DNA from 2 places in the Pseudomonas sp. GW823-FHT05G12 genome. Region 1 is predicted to be linked to the other one. Evidence: predicted binding sites of a transcription regulator. Region 1 holds the regulator's gene; the other holds the start of a gene.
The links. Region 1 encodes sigma-54, which starts transcription at its own class of promoters, with help from an activator protein. Its sites were predicted from a motif close to ANTGGCATNNANNTTGCTNT; they were not measured.
Positions count from the first base shown of each region.

Region 2: the regulator sigma-54 is predicted to act here: its motif matches at 3,133-3,152, upstream of AC3RCM_RS17495 (sigma 54-interacting transcriptional regulator).

Region 1 is NZ_CM179501.1:1,144,069-1,150,292, reverse strand. Features, by position in the region: gene AC3RCM_RS05270 (KpsF/GutQ family sugar-phosphate isomerase) at 1-147, shown strand, start outside; gene AC3RCM_RS05265 (KdsC family phosphatase) at 160-684, shown strand; gene lptC (LPS export ABC transporter periplasmic protein LptC) at 693-1,265, shown strand; gene lptA (lipopolysaccharide transport periplasmic protein LptA) at 1,252-1,776, shown strand; gene lptB (LPS export ABC transporter ATP-binding protein) at 1,777-2,502, shown strand; gene AC3RCM_RS05245 (RNA polymerase factor sigma-54) at 2,678-4,171, shown strand; gene hpf (ribosome hibernation-promoting factor, HPF/YfiA family) at 4,251-4,559, shown strand; gene ptsN (PTS IIA-like nitrogen regulatory protein PtsN) at 4,572-5,036, shown strand; gene rapZ (RNase adapter RapZ) at 5,039-5,893, shown strand; gene AC3RCM_RS05225 (HPr family phosphocarrier protein) at 5,912-6,184, shown strand; gene AC3RCM_RS05220 (ZIP family metal transporter) at 6,212-6,224, opposite strand, start outside.
Region 2 is NZ_CM179501.1:3,827,165-3,833,388, forward strand. Features, by position in the region: gene AC3RCM_RS17490 (asparaginase) at 1-1,039, shown strand, start outside; gene AC3RCM_RS17495 (sigma 54-interacting transcriptional regulator) at 1,165-3,039, opposite strand; gene cynS (cyanase) at 3,241-3,681, shown strand; gene AC3RCM_RS17505 (formate/nitrite transporter family protein) at 3,746-4,570, shown strand; gene AC3RCM_RS17510 (DUF1654 domain-containing protein) at 4,773-5,015, shown strand; gene AC3RCM_RS17515 (endonuclease) at 5,022-5,714, shown strand; gene AC3RCM_RS17520 (hypothetical protein) at 5,718-6,143, opposite strand.

The DNA of each region.
Region 1 (6,224 bases):
AAGACTGCGCGTGCCGACATGCTCGCCGCCGAAGCCCTGAAGATAATGGAAGACCACAAGATCAACGCCCTGGTGGTGGTGGACCGTGAAGACCGCCCGACCGGCGCCCTGAACATGCATGACCTGCTGCGCGCCGGCGTAATGTAAAGGAGCGATGGAATGAACCAGGACCTCATGCAACGCGGCAAAGGCATCAAGCTGGCAGTGTTCGACGTGGACGGCGTGCTCACCGACGGCCGCCTGTACTTCCTCGAGGATGGCAGCGAATTCAAGACGTTCAATACCCTCGACGGCCAGGGCATCAAGATGCTCATGGCCTCGGGCGTGACCACCGCGATCATCAGCGGGCGCAAGACCCCCGTGGTCGAACGCCGGGCCAGGAACCTCGGTATCCCGCACCTCTACCAAGGCCGGGAGGACAAATTGGTGGTGCTTGACGGCCTGCTCGCCGAACTGGGCCTAAGCTATGATCAAGTGGCTTACCTGGGCGACGACCTGCCCGACCTGCCGGTGATTCGCCGGGTGGCTCTGGGCATGGCCGTAGCCAACGCCGCACCGTTCGTACGCCAGCACGCCCACGGCGTGACCCAGGCACGTGGCGGCGAAGGCGCGGCCCGTGAATTCTGCGAATTGATCATGCAGGCCCAGGGCACCCTGGACGCTGCCAACGCCAACTACCTGTAAGGCTGCCCATGCTCAGCAAGAAAGCCCGAAACATTGCGCTGCTCGGGGCGATAGCCGCCCTGTTGGTAGCCATTGGCTACTGGAATGTCAGCCCGGAGAGCTTCCTCGACAAGCCCGTGGCCCAGGTCGACGAAAGCGCCATCGATTACTACGCGATCAACGCCCACAGCGTGCAGTTCCTGCCCGACGGCAAGCTGCAATACGAAATGACCGCCGACAGGATCGAACACCTCAAGACCAGCGAAATCACCCAGGTGACCACACCGGACCTGCACCTGTACCGCGGTACCGAGTACCCGTGGCATGTGCAGAGCACGCGCGCCGAGGTCAATCCTGACGGTACCGAGGTCGAACTGATCGACAAGGTGCGGATTGCCCGCACCGATGAAAAGCAGCGTGAAACCATCATCACCAGCTCACGCATGACCGTGTTCCCGCAGAAGCAATATGCGCAGACCGAGCAAGCCGTTAGAATCGACGGCGCCGGAGGCACCACTACGGGCAAAGGCATGAAAGCGTATTTGAAAGAAGGCAAGATGGACTTGCTCTCTAACGTAAGAGGACAGTATGAGGCTCGTTAAAACCCTCCCCCTTTTGCTCAGCCTGAGCGCAGCACTGGGAAGCGCGAGCGCCCTCGCCCTGCCGAACGACCGTGACCAGCCTATCCGCATCCAGGCCGACAACGCTCACCTGGATGACAAGCAAGGCGTGGCCACTTACACCGGCGACGTGATCATCACTCAGGGTTCTATGATGATCAAAGGCAACACCGTGACCATTACCCGCTCCGCCTCTGGCGATATCGACGTAGTGACCTCGGTGGGCAACCTGGCCTACTTCGAGCAGCAGCAGAGCGCAGCCAAGCCGGACAAGATGAAAGGCTGGGGCGTAACCATCCAGTACCAGTCGCAGAAGGACTTGGTCATTCTCACCGACCGCGCCAAGGTCGAGAGCGAAGGCAATACCACCGAAGGCGAAAAGATCGTCTACAACACTCAGACCCAGGTGGCGACCGCCGGCCGTGGCGGCAATGTGACAACACCCCGTCAGCGCATCGACATGGTGATCCAGCCCAAGAAGAAGGCCGAGTAAATGGCAACCCTCAAAGCCCAGCACCTGGCAAAGAGCTACAAGGGGCGGCAGGTAGTACGTGATGTCAGCCTGTCTATCGACAGCGGCCAGATCGTCGGCCTGCTCGGCCCCAACGGCGCCGGCAAGACCACTTGCTTCTACATGATTGTCGGGCTGGTCCAGGCCGAACAGGGCCGCGTACTGATCGACAACCTCGATGTCAGCCACCAGCCCATGCACGGCCGCGCCCGCGCCGGAATCGGCTACCTGCCGCAGGAAGCCTCGATCTTCCGCAAGCTGTCGGTCGCCGACAACATCATGGCCATCCTCGAGACCCGCAAGGACCTCGACCGGGACGGCCGCCGCAAAGAGCTGGAAAGCCTGCTGCAGGAGTTCCACATCAGCCACATCCGGGACAACCTCGGCATGAGCCTGTCCGGTGGTGAACGCCGCCGCGTCGAAATTGCGCGCGCCCTGGCAACCGCACCCAAGTTCATCCTGCTGGACGAACCGTTCGCCGGTGTCGACCCGATTTCGGTCGGCGACATCAAGCAGATCATCCACCACCTCAAGGCCAAAGGTATCGGCGTACTGATTACCGACCACAACGTGCGTGAAACCCTGGATATCTGCGAAACCGCTTATATCGTCAACGATGGCCGACTGATCGCCGAAGGCGACGCTGAAACCATCCTGGCAAACGACCTGGTCAAAGAAGTTTACTTGGGTCACGAGTTCCGCCTCTGACCCGGCACGTGCCTGAAGTACTGGCAAACAGCCCTGAAACTGCGGGTAAAGTTGTTACGGTACTCTAGGCAAACGCTACAATTTAAGGCATAAAACTTGCTTGATCTGGCGCTCCGGCGCCCTCGTGTAGTGGATGGCGCATGCGCGCCGGCGAACAAGGTATTAAGCCCCTGCCATGAAACCATCGCTCGTCCTAAAAATGGGCCAGCAACTGACGATGACACCTCAGTTGCAACAGGCCATCCGCCTGCTCCAGCTCTCTACCCTGGACCTCCAACAGGAAATCCAGGAAGCGCTGGAGTCGAACCCGATGCTCGAACGTCAGGAAGACGGCGAAGACTTCGACAACAGCGACCCGATGGCCGACAACGCCGAGAACAAGCCGGCCGCCGAAGTTCAGGACAACAGTTTCCAGGAAAGCACCGTCAGCGCCGACAACCTGGAAGACGGAGAGTGGAGCGAGCGCATCCCCAACGAGCTCCCGGTCGATACCGCCTGGGAAGACATCTACCAGACCAGCGCCAGCAGCCTGCCGAGCAACGATGACGACGAATGGGACTTCACCACGCGCACATCGGCCGGCGAAAGCCTACAAAGCCACCTGCTGTGGCAGTTGAACCTGGCGCCGATGTCCGACACCGACCGCTTGATTGCCGTGACCCTGATCGACAGCATCAACGGCCAGGGCTACCTGGAAGACACACTCGAAGAAATCTGCGCCGGTTTCGACCCCGAGCTGGATATCGAACTGGACGAGGTCGAAGCCGTACTGCACCGCATCCAGCAGTTCGAGCCGGCTGGCGTCGGCGCCCGCAACCTGGGTGAATGCCTGTTGCTGCAACTGCGCCAGCTACCCGCTACAACTCCGTGGATGACCGAAGCCAAGCGCCTGGTCACCGATTTCATCGACCTGCTCGGCAGCCGTGACTACAGCCAGCTGATGCGGCGGATGAAAATCAAGGAAGACGAGCTGCGCCAGGTCATCGAACTAGTGCAAAGCCTTAACCCGCGCCCTGGTTCGCAGATCGAGTCCAGCGAGCCCGAGTACGTGGTGCCCGACGTCATCGTGCGCAAGGACAGCGACCGTTGGCTGGTAGAACTGAACCAGGAAGCCATCCCACGCCTGCGCGTCAACCCACAATACGCCGGCTTCGTGCGCCGTGCCGACACCAGCGCCGACAACACCTTCATGCGCAACCAGCTGCAGGAAGCGCGCTGGTTCATCAAGAGCCTGCAAAGCCGTAACGAAACCCTGATGAAGGTTGCCACGCAGATCGTCGAGCACCAACGCGGCTTCCTCGACCACGGCGACGAAGCGATGAAGCCGTTGGTACTGCATGACATTGCCGAAGCCGTAGGCATGCACGAATCGACCATCTCGCGGGTTACCACGCAGAAATACATGCACACCCCGCGTGGCATCTACGAACTGAAATACTTTTTCTCCAGCCATGTCAGCACCTCCGAAGGCGGAGAATGCTCGTCCACGGCGATCCGCGCGATCATCAAGAAACTGGTTGCGGCGGAAAATCAGAAAAAGCCATTGAGTGACAGCAAGATCGCTGGTTTACTGGAGGCACAAGGCATCCAGGTAGCCCGTCGCACCGTCGCCAAGTACCGCGAGTCCCTCGGCATCGCACCGTCGAGCGAACGCAAGCGACTGATGTAGCCCCTGAGATGTGCCACAGCGTTTTCGTGGCAGGTGCAAGACCTGCCTCTTTATGCACGGGCAACAAAGGAGAAGCTGTATGCAAGTCAATATCAGTGGACAGCATGTAGAAGTCACCCAGCCACTGCGCGATTACGTGCTTGAAAAGCTCGCCCGCGTGGAGAGTCACTTCGACAAGATCACCAACGTGCAGGTAATCATGAAAGTCGAGAAGCTTCAGCAGAAGGTCGAGGCGACCCTGCAGATTCCCGGCGGCGAAGTGGTAGCCAACGCCGAACACGAAGACATGTATGCAGCGATCGACGCCCTGGCCGACAAGCTCGACCGCCAACTGAAAAAACACAAGGAAAAACAGCAAAGCCTGCTGCAAGGTGCAGCTGCCCGCTGATCCCCCTCATCCATGATCCGACTTGAAACCATCCTGACCCCCGGCCGTTCCCTCGTGAACGTGCCGGGCGGCAGCAAGAAGCGCGCCCTGGAAAAGGTCGCCACTGTCATCGCCGACCAAGTGCCAGAACTGGAGATGCAGGACGTCTTCGAAAAACTGGTAGCCCGGGAAAAGCTCGGTTCTACCGGTTTTGGCAATGGCATCGCCATCCCGCACTGCCGGCTTGAAGGATGCTCTGCCCCAGTCAGCGCCCTGCTGCACCTGGAAGCGCCTATCGACTACGACGCCATTGATGGCGCGCCGGTGGACCTGCTGTTTGTGCTGCTGGTGCCCGAAGCGGCCACCGATGCTCACCTTGAACTTCTGCGTCAGATCGCCAGCATGCTCGATCGCAAGGAGGTCCGTGATCGACTGCGTGCGGCCACCAGCAACGAGGCCCTGTTCCAGGTTGTCCTGGACGTACAGAACGAGCACTGAACATGCGCCTGATCATCGTCAGCGGCCGGTCCGGCTCCGGCAAGAGCACCGCCCTCGATGTCCTGGAAGACAGCGGTTTCTATTGCATCGACAATCTGCCCGCCGGGCTACTGCCGCAGTTGGCGGAAAATGCACTGATCAACACCGAATTGCTGCAGCCCAAGGTGGCGGTTTCGATCGACGCGCGCAACCTGCCCAGCCACCTGATGCGTTTTCCCGAGCTGCTTGAAGAAGCCCGCGCCCGGCACATCCAGTGCGACGTGTTGTACCTGGATGCCGATGAAGAGGTCCTTCTCAAGCGTTTCTCGGAAACCCGCAGGCGGCACCCCCTGACCAACGCCAACCGCTCGCTCGCGGAAGCCATCCGCGTGGAAAGCGACTTGTTGGGGCCCATTGCCGACCTGGCCGACCTGAAGATCGACACCACCAACCTGAACCTGTACCAGTTGCGTGACTCGATCAAGCTGCGCCTGCTCAACCAGCCCGAGCCTGGCACAGCGTTTCTGGTCGAGTCGTTCGGCTTCAAGCGGGGCATGCCGGTCGACGCCGACCTGGTTTTTGACGTGCGCTGCCTGCCGAACCCCTACTGGAAACCGGAACTGCGTGAGCACTCGGGCCTCGATCAACCCGTGATCGACTACCTGGCCGCACAACCGGATGTCGAAGACATGTACAACGACATCTCCAGCTACCTGCTCAAATGGTTGCCCCGCTTCGCTGCCAGCAACCGCGCCTACGTAACCATTGCCATCGGCTGCACTGGCGGACATCACCGTTCGGTGTACATCACCGAGCGCCTTGGTCGACAGCTGCAGCAAACCCTGAAAAACGTCCAGGTCCGCCATCGCGACCTCTAGCCCAAGGATCCGCCCCAGATGCCCGCCCGCGAAATCACCATCATCAACAAGCTGGGTCTGCATGCCCGGGCGGCAGCCAAGTTCGTCGGTGTGGCCGGCCGCTTCCCCTGCCAGGTACGGGTGGGTCGCGCCCCGGACAAGCTGGTGGATGGCAAGAGCATCATGGCGGTGATGATGCTGGCCGCAGGCAAAGGCACCCAGGTGCACCTGCATACCGAGGGCGAACAGGACAGCGACGCCATGGACGCACTGGTCGAGCTGATCAACAATTTCTTTGACGAAGGCGAATAGGCCTCGCAAACCTGCGCTTGCACCAGGTCAGGACATCGCG
Region 2 (6,224 bases), 2.7 Mb from region 1:
GATCCTGCCATCCAGCGCCTCGGCCAAAGAAGCCGAAACCCAACAGAAGCTGGCCAACGTGGTCATCCTCGCCACCGGCGGCACCATTGCCGGCGCCGGTGCCAGCGCTGCCAACAGCGCCACTTACCAGGCTGCCAAGCTGGGCGTCGACAAGCTCATCGCCGGCGTGCCGGAACTGGCCGACATCGCCAATGTACGTGGCGAGCAAGTGATGCAGATCGCCTCCGAGAGCATCAGTAATGACGACCTGCTGAAGCTGGGCAAGCGCGTCGCCGAGCTGGCTGAAAGCAAGGACGTCGACGGCATCGTCATCACCCACGGCACCGACACCCTCGAAGAAACCGCCTACTTCCTCAACCTGGTAGAGAAGACCGACAAGCCAATCGTGGTGGTCGGCTCGATGCGTCCGGGTACCGCCATGTCCGCCGACGGCATGCTCAACCTGTACAACGCCGTGGCCGTAGCCAGCGACAAACAGTCGCGTGGCAAGGGCGTGCTGGTGACCATGAACGACGAGATCCAGTCCGGCCGCGATGTGAGCAAAGCGGTCAACATCAAGACCGAAGCCTTCAAGAGCGCCTGGGGCCCGATGGGCATGGTGGTGGAAGGCAAATCGTACTGGTTCCGCCTGCCGGCCAAGCGCCATACGGTCAATTCCGAGTTCGATATCAAGCAGATCAGCAGCCTGCCGCAGGTGGACATTGCCTATGGCTATGGCAACGTCACCGACACCGCCTACAAGGCGCTGGCACAGAACGGCGCCAAGGCGCTGATCCATGCCGGTACCGGCAACGGTTCGGTATCGTCGCGGGTAGTCCCGGCGCTGCAAGAACTGCGCAAGAACGGCGTGCAGATCATCCGCTCGTCGCATGTCAACCAGGGTGGTTTCGTACTGCGTAACGCCGAACAGCCGGATGACAAGAACGACTGGGTCGTGGCTCACGACCTGAACCCGCAAAAAGCGCGGATCCTGGCGATGGTGGCAATGACCAAGACCCAGGACAGCAAAGAGCTGCAGCGCATCTTCTGGGAGTACTGATCAACCACCCATGGCCGGTGCCCCACATCACCGGCCATTCTTCCTTTTCCAGATCAACCCCGCCCCGCCGCCACTCAACTGGGGCTCGCATCAGTGGGTTTCTTCTCAGGGTTGCGCGAGTAGCTCTATTTGTAATCTCTCGGATCAACGCCCCACTTTTTGAGTCGAGACGCCAGGGTTGTGGGCTTCAACCCCAGCAATTGCGCAGCACCACCCTCGCCGGAGACTTTCCCTGCTGTTCGTTTGAGCACAGAGATCGCATTCAGCTTCATCTGCCGCTCCCAGTCTTTGTCGGCAGTCGGCTCGGGCGGGCATTGTGAAGTTGAAGATACAGGGCCACTGGACGGGGCGCTTGGCGCCAGAACCTCATGAAAGCTCACGCGACCATCTCGGGAGACAATGGTCTGTCGCTCAATCACATTTTGAAGCTCGCGAATGTTGCCCGGCCAAGCGTACTGCTGAAGCACCGCGACTTGGGTCAGCGACATGCGAATGCCCGGTTTGTTGAACGCCAGGCTAGCCCTTTCAAGAAAATGGCTGGCGAGCAAAGGAATGTCCTCAAGTCGCTCCCGCAAGGGCACCGAGCGTATAGGGAACACATTCAAGCGGAAGTACAAATCTTCTCGGAACGCACCTCGGGCGACCATATCGCGTAGGTCACGGTTCGTTGCGGCGATAACTCGCACATCAACGGCCCTGGTGCGATTGTCGCCTACAGGCTCAAACTGGCGGTCCTGTAGAACGCGGAGCAACTTGCTTTGTAGCTCCAGCGGAATCTCTCCCACCTCATCGAGAAACAAGGTACCGCCGTCTGCCAACTCAAAGCGACCCACTCGGTTGCTGACCGCTCCGGTGAAGGCCCCTTTGAGGTGGCCGAAGAACTCGCTCTCGAACAATTCACGGGGCACCGCGGCGCAATTGACCCGAATCAGAGGGCGGTCGCGCCGGGGGCTGCTGGCATGAATAGCGCGAGCAACAAGCTCTTTACCCGTGCCTGACTCGCCGGTGACCAACACGTTGGCGTCGGTAGCTGCGACCAGGTCGATCTGCTGTAACAGATGCTTGACCGCAGGGCTTTCGCCGACGATCTCGTGGTGATTGCCGTGGGCGTTGATTTCCTCCTGCAGGTATTGGTTTTCCATTTCCAGCCGAGTCTTCAACTGCTCTACTTCACTTAGCGCATCGCGCAGGCGCGCTTCAGTGCGTTGTCGTTCGCGGATGTCCCGAAACAACACCACCGCCCCTACCAGCCTTCCCATCTCGAAGATTGGAGTGCTGGTGTACTCGACGGCGATTGGTTCGCCGCTCTTGTGCCAGAACACCTCGTGGTCCACGCGATGAACTTGTCCATCGCTGAACGAAGCATGGATGGGGCACTGATTGACCTCGAACGCACGTCCGTCGCTATGGCTGTGGTGGAACAAATGGTGGGCATCCTGGCCAATCATGTCGACGGCACTCCACCCCAAAATACGCTCGGCGGCGGGGTTGATGAACGTGGTCTGGCCCCGGGTATCGAGCCCATAGATGCCCTCGCCAACTGCACCAAGAATCAGCCGGTTTTGCTGCTGGATGCGCTCGAACACCTGGCTGATTCGTTCCCACCCCACGTGGCCCAAACGGTGTTGCCGGCGCGCCTCAGCACGGTTACGGCGCTGCTCCAGAAGGTCGCGGCGCTGCACCGCCAGCACAATTTTCCCGCCCTCAACCGCGCTAGCCGAAACCTCCACCGCTATTTGCCGCAGTTGCAGATCCACCAGCAGCAGGTCGTCCGACCACGCTTCGCCTTGAGTCAGCACCTCATCCGTAAAGCTCACCCACAGTGCGATTCCCCCTCGCAGAAAATGGCTAAAGGCATGACCGGGCAGCTCATTTGCGGCGCAGCCAAGTAAATCAAGCGCGGCGTTGTTGGCTTGCAGTACTCGATCAGCTACCGGGTGGATTAACAGCATGGCAACGGCGGAGTCGGCCGCGACTCCGAGGGCGACGGTGTCTGTCACTGATGGATATCCTCGAACCGATTTTCACGAAATTTCGTGAACAATATTACGACAGTTCGTAATTTACGAAATTTCGTAAATACACCCCGCCAGAAACCAAAAAATAAACCAATAAAATCAGGTAGTTACAAAATGTTGGAAGTTGGCACATCTCTCGCTATGGGTGTTCTCACCTTAAACAAAACTGCGGGAGCAGAAATAATGGACAAACTTGAAATGCATCACCTGATCATGGCCGCGAAAGCACGCAAGGGCCTGAGCTGGGATGATCTTGCCAACGCAGTGGGCAAGGCCCCGGTATGGCTTGCATCGGTTTGCTACGGCATGAACAGCGCGCCGCTGGAAGTGGCAACGCATCTTTGCGAGGTATTGGAGCTGGATGATCAAGTCGCCGCTACCTTAACCGCTTTCCCGGTCAAGGGTTGGGACAAGTCCATCCCTCAAGACCCGCTGATCTATCGACTGTACGAAGTCGTGGGCGTCTATGGCCCAACCCTGAAAGACGTTATCCAGGAAAAATTTGGCGACGGCATCATGAGTGCCATCGACTTTTCCATGCATGTCGAGCGAATCGAAGATCCCAAAGGCGACCGGGTTTTGTTGACTCTCAATGGCAAGTTCTTGCCATACCGTTCCTGGTAAACCCATCCAACCCTCGGCATCCCTCCGGGGGTGCCGCCTATTACCCGCAGTTGAGGGAACCGCCATGTCTTATCTGCTACCCACCGATTTTGTCACCAAGATGCTCGATGCCGGCGCATCAAAGGTCCACATGTCCACTCGCGACACGCTGATCCGCAGCTATATGGCCGGGGCAATTCTGGCCCTGGCGGCCGTATTCGCAGTGACCATCGCAGTGCAGACAGGCTCAGCCCTGATAGGCGCAGTACTGTTTCCGGTTGGTTTTTCAATGCTCTACCTTATGGGCTTCGACCTGCTCACCGGGGTCTTCATGCTCACCCCGCTGGCATTACTGGACAAACGCCCCGGGGTCACCGTTAGGGGAATTCTGCGCAACTGGGGCCTGGTGTTCGTCGGCAACTTCGCCGGCGCCCTTACGGTCGCCTGCATGATGGCCTTCGTCTTTACCTATGGTTTCCATGCTTCCCCCGGTGCCGTGGGAGAGAAAATTGCCAGCATCGGTGAGGCCCGCACCCTGGGTTACGAGCAATACGGGCTGGCAGGCTGGTTGACGATCTTCCTGCGTGGCGTGCTGTGCAACTGGATGGTGTCGATGGGCGTGGTCGGCGCGATGATCTCCACCTCTGTGAGCGGCAAGGTGATCGCCATGTGGATGCCGATCATGCTGTTTTTCTTCATGGGTTTCGAGCACTCGGTCGTGAACATGTTCCTGTTCCCATCCGCAATGATCATGGGCGGCGACTTCTCGCTCATGGACTACCTGGTGTGGAACGAAATCCCCACCGTACTGGGCAACCTGGTGGGCGGCCTGGCCTTCACAGGCCTGACGCTGTACGGCACCCACATCCGTACGGCCGCGAAGAAAGTTACCAGCGCAACAGCCTGCTGAAGCTATAAAGAAGGCAGGCAGCCTCAGTCGCCGCCTGTCTCACTTCAGGTTTTGCTTTGCACTGCCTCTAACCCGAACATCGTTTACATTTCAGAACAGTGTCATGGCTTACAGACCAACGCTGGATTTCCCCTGACAAGCTGTTGCGAATTTAATTACAGTGAAATACTGTATGCACATACAGCAAAACAAGGAAACTCCTGTGTCCAGCACCGCCTCCGCCACTCCGAGCAGCTATGAACAGCTGGGTGTACGCATCCAGAAGATCATCAACAGCCCCACCGCCCAGCGCAGCCGTGCGGCGCTGATCTTCCGCCTGGAACAGGAAAGCCCGGATGACTGGGAGACCCTGCTTCAGGAGATCGCAGAAAACGACAACGTCACCCTCGCCCATCGCGACGATGGCGGTGTGCAGATTTTCTGGACGGTACCGAAGGAAGATTGACTGCGCATGAGAGTTTCGCTTTTCGCAGCAGCCTGCCTGTTACTGACCGCTCCGTTTGTTCAAGCCGACGCTCCGCGTACCTTCCAGGAGGCCAAGAAGGTCGCCTGGAAGCTCTACGCGCCACAATCGACCGAGTTCTATTGCGGCTGTAAATACAAGGGCAACAAGGTCGACCTGGCCTCCTGCGGCTATGCCCCGCGCAAGAATGCCCAGCGCGCGTCACGCATCGAGTGGGAGCACATCGTACCCGCCTGGCAGATCGGCCATCAGCGCCAATGCTGGCAGAGTGGCGGGCGCAAGCAGTGCTCGCAGCATGACGAAGTGTACCAACGCGCCGAAGCCGACCTGCACAACCTGGTGCCAAGCATCGGTGAGGTCAACGGCGACCGCAGCAACTTCAGTTTCGGCTGGCTACCAGAACAACGCGGCCAGTATGGCCGCTGCCTGACCCAGGTCGACTTCAAGGCGAGGAAGGTGATGCCGCGCCCGTCGATCCGCGGCATGATCGCCCGCACCTACTTCTACATGAGCAAGCAGTACAACCTGCGCCTGTCCAAACAGGACCGCCAGCTTTTCGAGGCCTGGAACAAGACCTACCCGCCGCAAGCCTGGGAGCGGCAACGCAACCAACAGGTCGCCTGCGTGATGGGGCGGGGAAACGCGTTCGTGGGGCCGGTCAACCTCAAGGCGTGCGGTTGATCCTCAGGCCAGCGTTTGTAAGTAGGCGCTGGCTTCCCGGTAACGGGCCAGCCGCGCCAGGTCGGCGGGGCCCGGACAGGGGATGCGCGAGAGATCACTGTTGTCGGCCAGATCGGCCAGCTTGACGGTGCGCGCCAGCGGGTCGTCGCCCAGGCGCATCACGAAATCCTGGTAAGGCTCGCCCTCGCGGCGGCTAAGCGCCAGCAACGCAGCCAGGATTTTCAGCGCGAAGCCCTCACGCGCCAGGTCGGACAGGGTCAGCGAGGTGTCCTCGATCACATCGTGAAGCACCGCCACAATCCGCTGTTCAGGTGTGGAAACCCGCATCATCACGCGCAACGGGTGGAGGATATAAGCCGCCCCACCCTTATCGTATTGCCCTTCATGCGCCCTGGCGGCCACGGCAATGGCCCGCTCCAGTGTAGACATGAGGCCCTCCCCGTTTGGCAGCTACCACCCCAAGCATAGCCAAACTTGTGTGAACAGCGCCTGACACAAGCCTTGACTGCG